Regions from separate parts of the Photorhabdus machadonis genome, predicted to be linked through region 3. Evidence: predicted binding sites of a transcription regulator. Region 3 holds the regulator's gene; each other region holds the start of a gene.
What was found. Region 3 encodes CRP, which controls carbon source genes, mostly activating them, when cyclic AMP is high. Its sites were predicted from a motif close to ATGTGANNNNNNTCACAT; they were not measured.

Region 1: the regulator CRP is predicted to act here: its motif matches at 4,038-4,055, upstream of yrbN (protein YrbN).
Region 2: the regulator CRP is predicted to act here: its motif matches at 3,480-3,497, upstream of gntK (gluconokinase).

The regions. Positions count from the first base shown of each region.
Region 1 is NZ_CP199761.1:4,917,173-4,923,064, forward strand. Features, by position in the region: gene ACUN2T_RS23625 (ABC transporter permease) at 1-673, opposite strand, end outside; gene ACUN2T_RS23630 (HlyD family secretion protein) at 685-1,656, opposite strand; gene ACUN2T_RS23635 (DEAD/DEAH family ATP-dependent RNA helicase) at 2,028-3,962, opposite strand; gene yrbN (protein YrbN) at 3,952-4,032, opposite strand; gene nlpI (lipoprotein NlpI) at 4,134-5,021, opposite strand; gene pnp (polyribonucleotide nucleotidyltransferase) at 5,145-5,892, opposite strand, start outside.
Region 2 is NZ_CP199761.1:639,052-644,943, reverse strand. Features, by position in the region: gene ACUN2T_RS03085 (SGNH/GDSL hydrolase family protein) at 1-195, shown strand, start outside; gene ACUN2T_RS03080 (GNAT family N-acetyltransferase) at 403-1,326, shown strand; gene gntU (gluconate transporter) at 1,487-2,824, opposite strand; gene gntK (gluconokinase) at 2,824-3,363, opposite strand; gene gntR (gluconate operon transcriptional repressor GntR) at 3,531-4,526, opposite strand; gene tnpC (IS66 family transposase) at 5,258-5,892, opposite strand, start outside.
Region 3 is NZ_CP199761.1:425,364-431,255, forward strand. Features, by position in the region: gene ppiA (peptidylprolyl isomerase A) at 145-714, shown strand; gene ACUN2T_RS02105 (YcgJ family protein) at 737-1,177, opposite strand; gene ACUN2T_RS02110 (aminodeoxychorismate synthase component II) at 1,423-1,998, shown strand; gene argD (bifunctional acetylornithine/succinyldiaminopimelate transaminase) at 2,122-3,333, shown strand; gene crp (cAMP-activated global transcriptional regulator CRP) at 3,382-4,014, opposite strand; gene ACUN2T_RS02125 (OsmC family protein) at 4,336-4,743, shown strand; gene ACUN2T_RS02130 (phosphoribulokinase) at 4,866-5,735, opposite strand; gene ACUN2T_RS02135 (YheU family protein) at 5,756-5,892, opposite strand, start outside.

The DNA.
Region 1 (5,892 bases), 840 kb from region 3:
CGAAGGTAAACGGTTTCATTGTCATCAGCGTACTGCTGCGGGACATACTGTAAATCGTGCAAGTTACAACAAAAAGCTGTAACAAATGGATAGTGGCCGCAAACTGCTGATAATAGATGTAACTACCACTGGCATTGAAAAGACTGTCATAAGCGAGTGTGACATTGGCTAACGGAGGTAACTGGTGCCCCATCTCCGTTGCCAGTATGGAACGGTATTTCGCATTGATCTCCGCCATTACTCCACTGAAATCCTGAATAGAATAACTTCCGGCACCATAAAACAATGCGTTGTAATACATACGAACGGTTGGCTGGTGCCCCCGGAGAGCATCAGCCTCAAAATCATTCGGGATATAAAGCAGAGAGTAATCCTTAGCGTTGCCAAGCCGTTCAAGAGATTCATGCAATCCGCCATCGTAGGATTTAATCTGTGCATGAGAAGCGCCATCCAGATTACGGATCAAACTACGTGACAACGGGCTATGATCATTATCCACTACTGATACTGGCAGATTGAGCAGCGTCCCTTCTGAAAAGTTAGCGCTGATTAGCACAAATAGCATCAAAGGGAATAACCAACTTAGCCAGTGAAAAACCGGGCTGCGGATCGTAGCCCGAATCTCTTGACTAAAAGCGCGTTCGAACCCACGCCATACAACCTTGCCCCTCATCAGCAAGTCACCTATTTATCCCAACGCCACAAGGCGCTCATACCAGGGCGTAAACCTTCAACCGGCTGTAAGGGGAACAAACGAACTTCAAAGGTTCTCAGGTCAAAATCACCGGTCGCACGAGTCGCGCGTTTGGTTGCGTAATCTCCCATCGGGGCGATATAACGTATTTCTGCTTCGATCTCTTTATCACCCAGCGCAGGAACACGGAGTTTGACTTTATCCCCTTTGCGCACTTTCGCCAGAATATCTTCCCGCAAGTTATAAATAAAATAGGCTTCCGAGACACGAACTAATGTCACCAGCGGGCTGTTGGCATTAAATAATTCACCCACTTCTGCTGGAATCGGCCCAACTTCACCCTCGGCTGGCGCTTTAACCTGTAAATCATCCTTCTGGGTTTGTAACTCAATAAGTTGCTGTTCAGCCTGACGCAGAGCCGCCGCATATTTCTGGCGTAGCTCAATTCTGTCACCATGCATACCTTCATCTAACGCGGCTTTTGCGCCCTGCATTTTTTGATAGGAAACATCCCTGCTTCTGCGGGCGTTATCCAATTCATTTCGTGAAACATAGCCTTTAGACGCAATGTTCTGAATACGGTTATATTCACGTACCGCATTATCATATTCAGCCTGGGCCTGTGCCAAACCCGCTTCCAGATTCCGGATACTTTCTTCACGCGTACCATGCAGAGATTGCTCTAACTGGGCTTTAGCCTGATCACGGACAGCTTCCAATGAAGCGACTTGAGCCAGTAATTCAGGGCTTTCAAGTGTGATCAGCAGTTGACCGGTTTTGACATCATCTCCCCGCTCGACGTGGCGCTCGATCACCCGGCCTTTAGCTTTAGATGCCACAATCACTTCCGGCGCATCAACTTCACCTTGCAACAATAAATATTGGTTATGAGAACGAAATAACACAGCCATTGCTGTGAGCAAGATAACCAGTAAGATCGTAAAAAGTGTTCTTTTTTTCATTATGTCTTACACACCCAAAATTGCTCAACCTGAAACTAATAGCATCTTCACATTATTCTGTAGAAAATTTCTTCTATATTTGTGCGTATAATCACTGACGGAAAGAATAAGTCTTTATAATAGTGTAATGGTTTATGATTCTTGTCAAATATTGAACTACTTGGTAGATTCACATAATGAGTGTTCTTAAAGAATAGTTATGACTACATTGACTCGATTAAGAAAGTAACGAATACAATGATAACTAAAAGTAAAAATTCCCCAAGAAGACTGAACATAACATAATTGAAACACTCGGTAGATTGAAGTGCATTGGCAACAAAAACGGCTCCTGTAAAAAGGAGCCGTTTTATCATTCAAATATCAGTTAATTACTGCGCGTTGCTATTGTTATAACGACGGCGTGGAGCAGATGAACCATTCTCATCGCTACGACCACGGAAATTGCTACGGCTTTGGCCTTCACCGCGACTTTCACCACCACGGCCTTCTCCACTACGGCGTTCACTGCTGAAACGACGGGCACCACCGTTGACATTCTCACGATCACGGCGAGGAGCATTGCCATTACTGTTACCATTACGTGGGCCACCACGGCGTTCACGACGTTCAGATGGTTGCGCATCACCCATTAACTGCATATTCATTGGTTTATTCAGAATACGAGTACGGGTAAAATGAGACAACAAGTCGCCTGGCATACCTTTTGGCAGCTCAATTGTAGAATGAGTTGCAAACAGTTTAATGTTACCAATATAACGGCTGCTGATATCGCCTTCGTTAGCAATCGCACCAACGATATGACGAACTTCGACACCATCATCACGACCCACTTCAATACGGTACAGCTCCATTTCACCAACATCACGGCGCTCACGGCGAGGACGATCACCACGTTGTTCACCTCGCTCACCACGATCATCGAAACTATTACGGCGACGATCATCACGCTCGTTAAACTCACGACGAGGACGGCGAACTGGGTCTGGTGGCAAAATCAACGGACGCTCACCTTGTGCCATTTTCAACAATGCCGCTGCCAGAGTTTCTATATCCAAATCTTCCGCAGGTTGCAATTTGGACAACAGAGCACGGTACTGCTCCAGATCGCTGCTTTCCAGCTGTTGTTGCACATTGGCCGCGAATTTTTCCAGACGGCGCTGACTCAGCAATTCAGTATTCGGCAGTTCAACTTCAGGGATAGTCAACTTCATTGTACGTTCAACGTTACGTAACAGGCGGCGTTCACGGTTTTCTACAAACAGTAATGCACGTCCCGCACGTCCCGCACGACCTGTACGACCAATACGGTGAACATAAGATTCCGCATCCATTGGAATATCATAGTTAACGACCAAACTGATACGCTCAACATCCAGACCACGCGCTGCAACATCCGTTGCTATCAGAATATCCAAACGACCATCTTTCAGACGTTCCAGTGTCTGCTCACGCAGTGCCTGGTTCATATCACCGTTCAGGGCCGCACTATTGTAACCACTACGCTCCAGTGCTTCTGCCACTTCCAGCGTTGCATTTTTGGTACGCACGAAAATAATCGCAGCATCAAAATCTTCAGCTTCCAAGAAACGCACCAGCGCTTCATTTTTACGCATACCGTAAACAGACCAGTAGCTCTGGCTGATGTCAGGACGGGTTGTTACACTCGCCTGAATACGCACTTCCTGAGGATCGTTCATGAAACGACGAGTGATGCGGCGGATAGCTTCCGGCATCGTTGCAGAGAACAGCGCAGTTTGGTGCTCTGCGGGGATCTGGCTCATGATGTTTTCAACATCTTCAATGAAGCCCATGCGCAGCATTTCGTCTGCTTCATCCAAAACCAAACCGCTCAGGTTAGAAAGATCCAAAGTACCACGCTTCAGGTGATCCAGAAGACGCCCAGGTGTACCTACAACAATTTGTGGACCTTGGCGCAAAGCACGTAACTGAACGTCATAACGTTGCCCACCATACAGTGCAACAACATTCACATTACGCATATGTTTAGAAAAGTCCGCGCACGCTTCAGCTACCTGTACCGCCAGTTCACGGGTCGGTGCCAACACAAGGATCTGCGGAGCTTTCAGTTCAGCATTGATGTTATGCAATAAAGGCAGGCTGAATGCCGCCGTTTTACCACTACCGGTCTGTGCCATACCCAGCACATCACGACCATTTAATAAATGGGGGATACATTGTTGCTGGATTGGAGATGGCTTTTCATAGCCAAGATCTTCCAGTGCAGAAAGAATAGGTGCTGATAAACCCAGATCAGCAAAGGAGATTTCAGTTTCAGTGGTCATGTAATGGTGCCTCATTAGTTATGGCGGCCAGTCTACATAACGCATTGAAAAAAATTTCGGTCATTTTCATTTAAAATGTGAACTGGCTCAAAGTATGTAATTAAACGAACAAACAAGCCCTCATCGGTCAAGATGATGGACTTTGCAAATCGATCTCGAAATGTTCGTCAGCTATTGCTGGTCCGATTCTGATAGGTCGTCTTGTTCCTGGCCTAACAGCGCCAATTCCAACAATGCATAGCGGTGCTCAACAAAGTTATGTGCATTGTTAGCCACCGTCAGCTTGAATAACGCAGATGCGCTATCCTTGTCCCCCAGACTTAGGTAATGTTTACCTAAATAGAAGTCAGTTTCACTGAGATGCTCAGCGAGCGAAGTGTTATCTGTTGCATTCTCTTTCAGGCGATCCATCAATGTATATTCACTGATTTTGCCTAAATAGAATTCAACTATATTCCAGCCCCATTGCCCCCGGTTCGCTCTTTCATAGTGTTGCGACAAGTTTACCATCGCTCCTTTAGGATAAAATTCTTTTTCCACCAGGTATAACCATAACGAACGGAAGGGATCATTTGGATCGTCTTGATAAAACGCCTGCAGATCATCCTGCGCTAACTTATACCGGCCACCGTAATACAATGCGATGCCGCGGTTCAGACGCGCGTAATTGTAAGTTGGATCAAGCTCTAATACAGAATCAAACGCTTCATAGGCGGCATCAAAATTGCCAGCCTGCGTAAAGTAAATTCCCAGATAATTAAAAATCTCTGGAATATTAGGCCGAATAGACAAGGCAATAGAAAAATCATTCCGTGCCAAGGCTCTTAGCCCGAGACTATCATACAGCACACCCCTCTCATATAAAAGCTGTGCGTACTCATCTTCTGTCAATGATCGACTCGCAAGAATCTGTTCCATACGGGCCAGAATAACTTCCTGCTGCAATGAAGGTTGTAATGGAATAGCAAAGACTTCGTTTTTACGCCAATCCTTACTGCTGCTGCATCCTGCCAAAATAAGTATTGCTACAGCATAACACCAGCGCAGAAAAAAATTCATTTCCTACTCCCGAAAGTCAGACATTGATTAAGAATGCCCTATCACCTATTGCATTTATTGGGCCTCCTGCCCTGAGTCTGTTAAACGGCGCTTTTTTACAAGACACCGTTTATGACATCAAATTTATTCTGCTGATTGTGGTGCTGGTTGTGCTTCCTCAACTGCGGTGCCGGCTGTCGCTTCTTTGATGCTCAGGCGAACACGGCCCTGGCGATCAATTTCCAGTACTTTAACTGATACTTCCTGACCAACCTGCAAATAGTCAGCCACTTTCTCAACGCGCTTATCAGCAATCTGAGAAATATGTACCAGACCTTCTTTACCACCACCAATAGCAACAAATGCGCCGAAATCAACGATACGAGTTACCTTACCAGCGTAAATACGGCTAACTTCGATCTCTGCGGTAATTTCTTCAATACGACTGATTGCATGTTTCGCTTTTTCGCTATCAGTTGCAGCAATTTTCACTGTGCCATCATCTTCAATCTCAATGGTAGTCCCGGTTTCTTCAGTCAATGCACGGATAACCGAACCACCTTTACCGATAACATCCTTGATCTTATCAGGGTTGATCTTGATAGTGTGAATACGTGGCGCAAATTCAGAAATATCATTACGTGGGCTGTTAATTGCCTGTTCCATTACGCTCAGGATATGCAAACGCGCACCTTTTGCCTGATTCAAAGCAACTTGCATAATTTCACGAGTGATACCTTCAATTTTGATATCCATTTGCAACGCACTGACACCTTCACAGCTACCCGCTACTTTAAAGTCCATGTCACCCAGATGATCTTCATCACCCAAAATATCAGACAGAACAACAAAGTTATCACCTTCTTTCACCAGGCCCATTGCAATACCAGCA
Region 2 (5,892 bases), 210 kb from region 3:
ATTCAGCAGGAAGTCGCTCAAGAGCAGCACACGCTATTCTGGAACTGGCGTGAATATATGGGTGGAGAGTGTTCAATTAGAGCCTGGGCACAACAAGATCTTGCACGCCCAGATTATGTTCACCTTTCAGCCACAGGCTATGAGCGCAGTGCTAAAGCTTTATATCAGCAATTAATAAGTATTCTCGATCAATAAGCAACAATGAAGCTTCATTGGGAATCGGACTAAATACCCGTATTGTATTTAGGGCAAAAAAATCTTAGAGTTGTGAACGACAATATGAGCAAGTTCACAAGGTATCAATTTAATTAAAGATAAATTATCTTTTTCACTATATTGAATGCAATAAAAAATAAGTTTATGCCATCTGTAACACATAGCATTAAAAAGAGTATTTAAAATATGATTTTTTCAAAAAAATATCCTAAAGGTTCTATAAGAAGATTCATTTCCGGCTGGAAAGAATGTAGTTTTGAACGTTACCAACAAGCCTATTCTCTTTATGGCGGTGGAATATCTACTCACCCCAATATTGTAAGTTTTTTAAACAAAAAATTTGGGAATAATTTTATCTTTTACGTTAAAGAAAACCCAAAAACAGAAAATGTTATCGAAGGTGCATACTTTACATGCAAAGATCATCATCTGGCAGCAAGTCATCAAAAAAATTACCATTTCTTCACTTATGATGAAATTATCTTTCCTATCGCCAAGCATCTAAAAACCCTAATCCCAGGGAAATCTAAAGCCATTTCGCTCCTGCACAAAGAAAATTTTATCAACGTTTGTTATGGTCGGTTAAACAAACGAACAGTCTGTCTTGCTAAAGATAATTTTTCTTATAAAACAAGAAGAAATCGAAGTAATGAAATTAACAAATTTAAGCGTTCTGGTGGGGAAATACATCAAATTAACGATTTTACCTGTCAAGAGTTCGTCAATATTTACACTACACTGTACGAAAAACGCTGGACATATAAAACGCACAATGAAGAAGAAAAAGAAAAATTAATTGAATTATATACCGAGCTCAAACAACATCTGTACGGGAACGTCTTAACTATCAATGGCACCCCGGTAGCTTACGATCTCGTCATAAAAGCAGACAGTCCCCAGTGGATTTCATTTGACGCAGTAGACGGTGGGCTCGATCCTGAATATTCCAATCTCAGTGTTGGCAGTATTTTAATGTGGTTAAATATTCATAACGCTTCAGACCTCTGCCAGCAACATCAAAAAACTATGCGTTATTCTATTGGCAGGCCTTCTCTTAGCTATAAAGATCGCTGGTGCAATCGTCATCCATTAGTAAGGAGCTTATTCTAGTTTCATCAATATCCTTACACAACTAACTTATATGGCTTATATGGCCGTTTTCATAGAAAACGGCATTAATTTAACATCCCCAAAAAGTACTTTACGTTTTAGCTCTTAAAAGCTTCATCTTCTCATCTTGTAACAGCACCTTAAAAACCCAGCAAGGGCATTACATCATGGCAAAGAAAACCATCCCAACCACAGCTCCCGTTATTCCAAGAATAGTTTCCATAATTGACCAGGTTTTCAGTGTTTGAGATTCTGTCGCGCCAGTAAATTTACCGAACAACCAGAAACCGGAATCATTAACATGGCTCAATACCAGAGACCCCCCAGCAATACAGATTGAAAGGGCAGCCAGTTGGGCCCCAGAATATTCCAATACATCGGCAACTGGCAGGATCAAACTAACGGTTGTCAGGCAGGCAACGGTCGCAGACCCTTGCATAACACGTACGGTACCAGCAAGGATAAAACACGCTAATGCAATTGGCAGACCCGCGCCAATCAATGCATTGCCCAACGCAGGGCCAACCCCAGAATCCACCAACACTTGTTTGAATACACCACCGGCCCCGGTAACCAACAAAATAATTCCAGCCGGCTGAATAGCCGAAGAGCAAATATCCATCACTTTTTCTTTACTCATCCCACGACGAATTGCCAGACCATAAATGGCAACCAGGCAAGCAACCAGAATCGCAGAGAATGGGTGACCGATGAATTCAAGCCACAAATACAATTCAGAACCTTGTTCAACAAAACTCTCACCAACAGCTTTTAAACCAACCAAAGCCAAAGGGAGCAAAACCAGCGACAAGCTCAAACCAAAAGATGGCATTTTACCTTGACCAAGACTTGGTTCACTTATATCAGCGGGTAAATCCAAGGTGACATATTGACTGACGAAACTACCAAAGATTGGACCGGCCAGTAACATCCCCGGAATCGCTGCACTGATACCAATCAGGATCATCCAGCCAAAATCAGCATTCATCTGTGAAGCCAACAACATCGGAACTGGGCCGGGTAACAGAAACGCTGCGGCTGCCGCAACACCGGCAAACAAAGGAATAACCAGTTTCACTACGTTACCGCCAGTACGGCGCGCGACTGCAAATGCTACACCAATCAATAAAACAATCGCTACATCAAAAAACAGCGGTAAAGCACAAACCAGACCAGCAATCCCCAATGAATAATGCGCACGGCTTTCACCAAAACTATTTAGTAATTTAATCGCAATCTGATCCAGAGCACCGGTTTCATGCAGCACCTTACCAAACATCGCACCCAGTGCGACAACAATCGCCAGAAAACCTAATGTTCCCCCCATTCCTTCTTGCATTGTTTCGGTAATTTTATCCAATGGCATACCAGAAAAAACACCCGCCCCCATAGAAACCAGTATTAACGCAACAAAAGCGTGTATTCTGGCCTTCATCACCAGAAACAGTAGTAAAAGAACAGAGCCAACTGCTGTCAGCACTAAGGTCAAAGTACTCATTATTTTTCCCCTGAAATGACACTATTAATTATTCTTATTGAGTGATTAATCACTTCATCAAGAGACGATCTAATATCGATCAGATAAACATCCTTTTCATCACTACCCGGTTCTTCTAATGCCTCAAATTGAGATACCAACATTTGAGGTTTAAAGAAATGATCTTTACGTGCTTTCAACCGATTTTCAATTAAATCAAAGTCACCTTTCATATAAAGAAATGACAGATCCTGATTATTATCACGCAACATATCCCGGTAATGCTTTTTTAAAGCAGAACAAACAATCAGGGAAACCGGATTTGTGCGTTGCATGGCAAAAACCGCATCATTTAGTGATTTCAACCAAGGCTTACGATCTTCATCATTCAGTGCATAGCCTTTAGCCATCTTATTAATATTAGATCTTGGGTGTAAAAAATCACCATCTAAAAAAGCGGAGTCCAGTTTATAAGCCACGGCATTGGCAACAACAGATTTACCACTGCCGGATACCCCCATAAGCACAAAAACATGATTCGAATGCTGGGTATCTCTCATATCAACTCCTTAGCGCAGATATTTCACCCACAAAATGTTACCGGTAACTATTATCGGTAACATTATCAGAAGTAGAGGTAAGTTTCGCAACAACACGGAATACTCAAGAAATGAAAATGTGATGTTTATCGCAAATAAATTCAAAAAATGTGGATCCAATCAACCGATTAAATACTTTCTCCTAAGGATAACTGAAAACCGATATCGATCATTTTCTGTGGTAAATGTTCACCTTTCAGCCGTGCCATCAATAATCCAGCAGCCTTCCGTCCCATTAAGTCACGAGGTGTCAACACACTGGCAAGTTTTGGTGTCATCACCTGACCAACATCGTGACCATGAAAACCAGCTATCGCAATATCATGCGGTACAGCTATCCCCTGACGCTGGCACTCAAAAATCGCGCCAATAGCGAGGTCATCATTGGTACAAAACAGACCATCCACATCAGGATACTTTGTTCGCGCTTCATTCAGTAACTGCCCCCCTAAGGTATAAGAAGAGCTGTCAGGTGTCATGACCTTACCTGGCTTTAAACCTACGCTTCTCATTGCAGTCTCATAACCTTCCAGACGAATAATGGTCCTTTCATCCTGCCTTGCGCCAAGATAAATCACCCGCTGACAACCACGCTCAATCATTGCCATTGTCATCTGTCGGGCTGCTTCAAAGTTATCAATACCGACTGCCGTATCGAAACAAGGAGAAACACAGTCCATCAGCTCAACGACGGGGATCCCGGCCGTTTTCAACATCTTCAAGGTTCGCGGTGTGTGAGTACGTTCAGAAAGAATCAAGCCATCAATATTGTAAGAAAGCAGGGAAATTAAACGTTCTTCTTCCTTCTCTGAATGGTAACCATAGTGAGCCAGCATGGTTTGATAACCATTACGATCTGTCACATATTCGATACCACGGATAACTTCCGCAAAAACCTGGTTAGTCAAAGAAGGCAACAAAACACCGATAGCATGACTAGTAGAATTAGAAAGAATATCCGGCACTCGGTTCGGGATATAACCTAATTCATCCAAAGCATCAGCTATTTTCTTTCGCAATGGCTCAGAAACTTGATCGGGGTTACGCAAAAAACGACTTACCGTCATTTTTGTAACGCCAACACGATCAGCCACATCTTGTAAAATAGGACGTTTTTTCTTCATATTTCAATGCAATACAAAATTAGTAAAGTTTAGGATAATAAACACAGTGCTATGACATATTTATACACTATCAGGATACGCTTTTTTCGAATTTAGTCTGGTAGTGGAAGCGTGATCCCGATTTGTTATCTATTCAGACTCTGTAGAACAATTTTCAGTCAATATATAATGTGAAATACAACGATAACATTTATCTACAATTCCAGCAAAAATGTAAAATTTAACAGGCAATGTTTTCTATAGTGTTTGTCGGTTAACCTCAGATAGAATTAAAGTACTAAGCTACTAATTAACTTACTACTACCTGCTATTGAAATTATCTCCCAGAAAAACACCATTACGGGTACTAATACGAGAACGGTAACAACATAAAATGCAAGAGAAATGATACCCCCATTTACCGCAATGCTCATAATCAGTATGCTTTAACTGGCAAATATAATTAAATAGTGACGGATTCCTATTTTCTATGCCTAATTACCGTCATTTACCCGCATTAAAAAGAGTATTCAACCCAAAATATCGGTCAGTACTAATACAACTGTATTTCTAAATACTATTCTAATCAATCATACTATTTTACATAACCATAGTAATGACAAGACTGATTATTCCAGTTTTAGTTGTGATGTAAATGGAAAAATAAGTAATTAATTATCGCCCAGGGCTGATTACAGTGTAATGTTCCGGTGAACTCACCTTGCGTTGTCAGATAACAACAAAATGGGATGTTAACGGAAGGGATTCTCAGGCCAGGGCAGCAGCTCATTCAACCGACTGTTCGGCCAGACAGGCAGCCGACTGAGGACATCACGTAACCAGACCCAGGGCTCATGTCCGTTGGCTTTGGCCGTTTCCAGCAGGCTCATTATCATGGCCGCCCGTTGCCCCGCGGCCAGTGAACCCGCAAAAAGCCAGTTCTTTCGGCCGAGCGCCACACCCCGGACCGCATTCTCCGCCCGGTTGTTGTCTATCGGCACCCGCCCGTCATCCAGATAACACACCAGCGCCGGCCAGCGCTTCAGCGTGTAATCTATCGCTTTGCGTAACCCGGAATTCGGGGCCGTTTGGGCCTGAGTCGTCTGCAACCAGGACCGGAACTCATTCAGCCACGGCCGGGCATAACGCTGTCGCCACTGACGCCGTTTATCCGGCGGCCGGTGTTTGATTTTTCGCTCCAGCTTGTACAGGTCGCGAATGCCATCCAGCGCCTGTTTCGCCACCGGACTTTGGCTCGCTTTGTATTGGTCAAAGAATTTGCGGCGGGCGTGAGCCCGGCAACCCGCTTCGGTGATATCCGCCCGGGCATGCAGCGCGTTGTAACCGGCATAATCATCCGTCACCAACATGCCGCCCGACCAGTCTT
Region 3 (5,892 bases):
GATCTATTGTGAGAGGATAAATTTTTATCCAAGGCATCAACCGATTGATATCGTAAATGTAAGTAAATATTGAGCACTATGCTGAGGAGATTATTAGAATTGATTTCAGCTTGTGTTGTTGACCTTAATATATAGGAATCCAGAATGTTTAAACGTATTTTAGTGACGCTTGTAACTGCATGTTCTCTGAGCGCAATGGCACCTTTGGCTCTGGCTGTGGGTGAAACCCATGTGAAGCTGACGACAACAGAGGGTAATATTGAACTGGAATTAAATAGCCAGAAAGCGCCGATTACAACCAAAAACTTTATTGAATACGTCAATGAGGGTTATTATAACAACACAATTTTTCATCGGGTGATCCCGGGATTTATGGTTCAGGGGGGCGGTTTTACCAAAGACTTGCAGCAGAAAGCGACTAAAGAATCCATTAAAAATGAAGCGGATAATGGGCTGCGTAATTTACGCGGAACGATTTCTATGGCGCGTACTGCTGATAAAGACAGTGCGACTAGCCAATTTTTTATCAACGTAGCAGATAATGCTTTCCTTGATCATGGTCAGCGTGACTTTGGCTATGCAGTATTTGGTAAGGTCGTAAAAGGTATGGATGTTGTAGATAAAATTTCTCAAGTAAAAACTGAAAATGTTGGTCCTTATCAGAATGTGCCGGTGAAACCCGTGGTGATCCTGTCTGCTAAGATTGTTCCTTAACTTCTTTCTGAGACATTAATGATCAACTGCGATTATGGCAGTTTTTGGTCTCTTGGGGCGTTTTCATCTGATGAATAATCGGGCCTTCGTTTGAATGAAGGCCCGTTTTACAGTTATTCATACATTTTCTTGGTGAATTCTTTATTTCTTCGGTTCGTGGATAATATCTGTCTTTGTAGCATTTTTTCTCTTTACTCTCGCAGTGAACACCATTACTCAAAGTGTAGGATGAAAGGTCAACATCTTTCCCATCACCAATTATTTCTTTCAGGCGCTCCGATACTTTTTTCCCTAAATATCTTTCGGTGAGTTTTAGCGATAAGCCTTGCTGATCAGCGCAGTATGCTCCTTTTTTATCACAAATAACCCCTTGTACCGGAAAGAAAATATTTGCAGATTTAGTTATAGCCAGCGTGGGGAAGGACAGCAAAAAAAGAGATGCTATAGCCAGTTTTGTCTTCATAACAATTACCTTACTTATTGAATATCAAAATAGAGCCTATGTTTTGTAGCGGTATCAGAGTACGTTGATTGAGGAAAAAGTAATCATTGATTTTGTTACACTATGCTACAAGTGCTTATGTGCTATGATAGCCGCCCCGTTGTCGTTAGGCCGTTTTACCTGAAATCATGTTGTTCATGATAAAACAAGTTGCAGGATTGGCAGGACAACAAATACAGCGATAAAAATGGGTAGGATAGACTCCTATGTTATTAATAATAGATAACTATGATTCTTTTACGTATAACTTATATCAATATTTTTGTGAATTAGGAACAGATGTTTTAGTCAAGCGCAATGATGAATTACAGCTTGAAGATATTGAGCGATTGGCACCTACACATCTGGTTATTTCCCCAGGCCCTTGTACCCCAAATGAAGCAGGAATTTCTCTGGTTGCGATTTCTCATTTTTCGGATAAATTGCCGATTCTGGGTGTTTGTCTTGGGCATCAGGCAATTGGGCAGGCATTCGGGGCCAGTGTGGTAAAAGCCAGGGAAGTGATGCATGGGAAAACTTCTGCCATTCATCATAATCAGCAAGGTGTGTTCAAAGGACTAAACCGGCCATTAACGGTTACCCGTTACCATTCATTGGTGATTGCTGCAGAGACTTTACCCGCCGTTTTTGAAGTCACTGCATGGAGTCAGCATAACGGCAATGTAGATGAGATTATGGGAATTCGTCATCGTACTCTGCCCCTGGAAGGTGTGCAGTTCCATCCTGAAAGTATTCTCAGTGAACAAGGGCACCAGCTACTGAGTAACTTTCTTAGATATTAACCCGATACCAATAATTTCTTCATTTATTCATCTTTTTCATTTGCCCATCTTTGATTTTTTATGCATATTAAATGATTATATTTTCATTTTTGAATGGCGTATATATAAAAAACGGGTGGGAAAATGATGGAGCATGCTGGAGTAAACAGAAATACATACGATCAAGTCATGTTGCCAATTTATTCACCGGCCCAGTTTATACCGGTGAAAGGGCAAGGCAGTCGTGTATGGGATCAGCAAGGGAAAGAATATATTGATTTTGCCGGTGGTATTGCTGTTATGGCTTTGGGGCATTGTCACCCTGCATTAGTGGATGTTTTAACGCAGCAAGGGGAGAAACTTTGGCATATCAGTAATATTTTCACCAGTGAACCAGCTTTGATACTCGCGCAGAAACTGATTGATGCAACTTTTGCGGAGCGGGTATTTTTTGCCAACTCGGGAGCGGAAGCGAATGAAGCCGCATTTAAGCTGGCGCGTCACTATGCTATTACCCGTTACCATCCATATAAAACCAAAATCATCGCATTCCATCAGGGTTTTCATGGTCGTACTCTGTTTACTGTCTCTGTTGGTGGTCAACCAAAATACGCTGATGGTTTTGGGCCAAAACCCGCAGATATTATTCATGTGCCTTTTAATGACTTAAATGCAGTAAAGGCGGTCATGGATGATCATACTTGCGCTGTTGTATTAGAACCTGTTCAGGGTGAAGGGGGAGTCACGCCGGCGACACCCGCATTTATTCATGGGTTGCGTGAACTTTGCGATAAGCATCAGGTACTGCTGGTATTTGATGAAGTACAAAGTGGGATGGGACGTACCGGTAAGTTATTTTCTTATATGTATTATGATGTTGTGCCGGACATTATCACCACAGCGAAAGCATTGGGAAGTGGTTTCCCTGTTAGCGCTATGCTGACTACGGCGAATATCGCTTCGGCGATGGCACCGGGGACTCACGGCACAACTTATGGTGGTAATCCGCTGGCTTGCGCGGTTGCAAATGCCGCTTTTGACATTATCAATACGCCAGAGGTCTTGAATGGTGTTGAAAAACGGCATCATTTGATTGTGAATTTTCTGAACGATATCAATCAAAAATATTCGATATTTGGTGAAATCCGTGGCAAGGGATTGCTGATTGGTGCGGAACTAAAAGCGCAGTATCAGGGAAAATCTAAAGAGATCCTGCAACTGGCGGCTGAAAATGGTCTGATGTTATTGAGTGCTGGTAGTGATGTACTGCGTTTCACGCCTTCGCTGATTATCAGTGAAGAGGAGATAGCCCAAGGGATGGAACGGCTGGAGAAGGCAATTAGCCAGTTGGTGTAACAAGGATAAGAGAAATCAGCGCAGTATCATGCGCTGATTAATCCGGAATTAACGTGTACCGTAAACAACAATTGTTTTGCCGTGTGCGGAGATCAGGTTTTGATCTTCCAGCATTTTCAGAATACGGCCAACCGTTTCACGGGAACAGCCAACAATCTGGCCAATTTCCTGACGAGTGATTTTGATTTGCATCCCGTCAGGGTGAGTCATTGCATCGGGTTGTTTCGCCAGATTCAGTAAAGTCTGAGCAATCCGGCCGGTCACATCCAGGAAAGCCAGGTTACCGACTTTCTCAGAAGTTGTTTGCAAACGGCTTGCCATTTGGGCAGATAAACGCATTAAAATATCCGGGTTTACCTGAATCAGTTGACGGAATTTTTTATAGGAAATTTCCGCTACTTCACAGGCGCTTTTGGCCCGTACCCAGGCTGTACGCTCTTGTCCTTCTTCAAATAATCCAAGTTCGCCAATGAAATCTCCCTGGTTTAAATAGGAGAGGATCATCTCTTTGCCTTCTTCATCTTTAATCAAAACTGCAACAGAACCTTTTACGATGTAGTAAAGCGTCTCTGCTTTTTCGCCTTGATGAATAAGCGTGCTTTTGGATGGATATTTATGAATATGGCAGTGTGACAAAAACCATTCAAGAGTGGGGTCTGTTTGTGGCTTGCCGAGAACCATTCGCTTCATCCTCTGTTGTTATCGCTGCCTAAATAACACGAGAACCTAAAAGTTTCTCGTCAGGCTGGCATATAAAGACACTAGCTTAACATATTAGTTTGCTGAAAAACCGACAGGTGAGGGTTTTATATAGGTTATCTGAAATTTGAAACTTGAGTATTGATCTTAACCCACATATACCTGGACCTGCTTCTGTTTTTAACACAGGAAAAGGTTTCTGTCTTGTCTTGTATTGTTTCAGCACAATAAACTGCTCATTAGATTGCCAGTTTAATACTGAAAGAGTAGGCTTTGATGCAAAAAATGACTTAAGAGGTACTTATGCAAGCGCGGGTAAAATGGGTTGAAGGGTTGTCTCTTTTGGGGGAGTCGTCTTCGGGCCATCAGATCATGATGGATGGAAATGCTGGTGATAAGGCACCAAGCCCAATGGAAATGGTATTAATGGCAGTGGGTGGTTGCAGCACGATTGATGTTATTTCTATTTTACAGAAAGGCAGATATGACCTAAAAGATTGTGAAGTGAAATTAACCTCCCGCCGTCGTGAAGAGGCACCACGCTTGTTTACTTCTATTAATCTGCATTTTATTGTTACCGGCAAGGATTTAACAGAGAAAGCGGTTGAACGTGCCGTCACGCTTTCTGCTGAGAAATATTGTTCTGTTTCGTTGATGTTGGGGAAATCAGTTGAGCTTACCCACAGCTTTGAAATTAAAGAGACAGATTAAGATATTATTTCCTGATTGAAAAATAACGACAGGTAACTAATATCAGTTACCTGTTTTTTTAACTGAATAATATAAGAAGTGGATTCAAACACTGGGTTTTCTAGATTTATCCCAGGTTTTGATCAACAAATTTTTTCCCCTTCCAGTAATCGCTGTACCAATGGTGTCATAATTAATTCCATGGCCAGTCCCATTTTTCCGCCGGGAACCACGATGGTATTAATACTTGAAACGAATGAGCCCTGTAACATGGATAACAAATACGGGAAATCAATTTGAGTCAGATCACGGAAACGGATGACGATAAAACTTTCATCCAGAGAAGGAATGGCTTTGGCTGAAAATGGATTGGACGTATCAACAGTCGGGACGCGCTGGAAATTTATATGTGTCCGGGAAAATTGGGGGGTAATGTAGTTAATATAATCATCCATAGAACGAACAACGGAATCCATCACGGCTTCCTGTGAGTGTCCCCGTTCTCCGGTATCGCGGATAAGTTTCTGTATCCATTCAAGGTTGACAATCGGCACCACCCCCACCAGCAGATCGACATGACTGGCAACATTATGTTGTGGTGTTACCACGCCACCGTGCAGGCCTTCATAAAACAGCACATCGGTCTGCTTTGGTAAGGTTTCCCACGGAGTAAATGTACCGGGGAGCTGGTTGTAAGGCACTGCGTCATCATAGGTGTGAAGGTACTTACGGCAGCGGCCTTCACCGGTCTCACCATAGTCAATCATGGTTTTCTCCAGCATGCCAAAATCATTGGCTTCTGGCCCAAAATAACTGATATGTCTGCCTTGCTCTTTGGCTTTACGGATTGCTGCGTCCATTTCAGGGCGGGTATAACGGTGGAAACTGTCTCCTTCTATCTGTGCTGCGCTGATGTTAAGTTGCTGGAAAATCTTACGGAAAGCTAAACTGGTTGTTGTTGTTCCGGCACCGCTGGAGCCGGTAATCGCAATAATTGGATGTTTGGCGGACATAAGCAGTAAACTCCATAGTGTTAAGAATGGAACATTTCTTTTGGCATAATATTGATGCTCTCATGCAGTTCAGACCACACCAGCATAACATCCCCCTGTTCCAACTGACGACGTATGTCAGCGACTTTCTGCTCAAGGGATTTTTCATCTTCGCCGT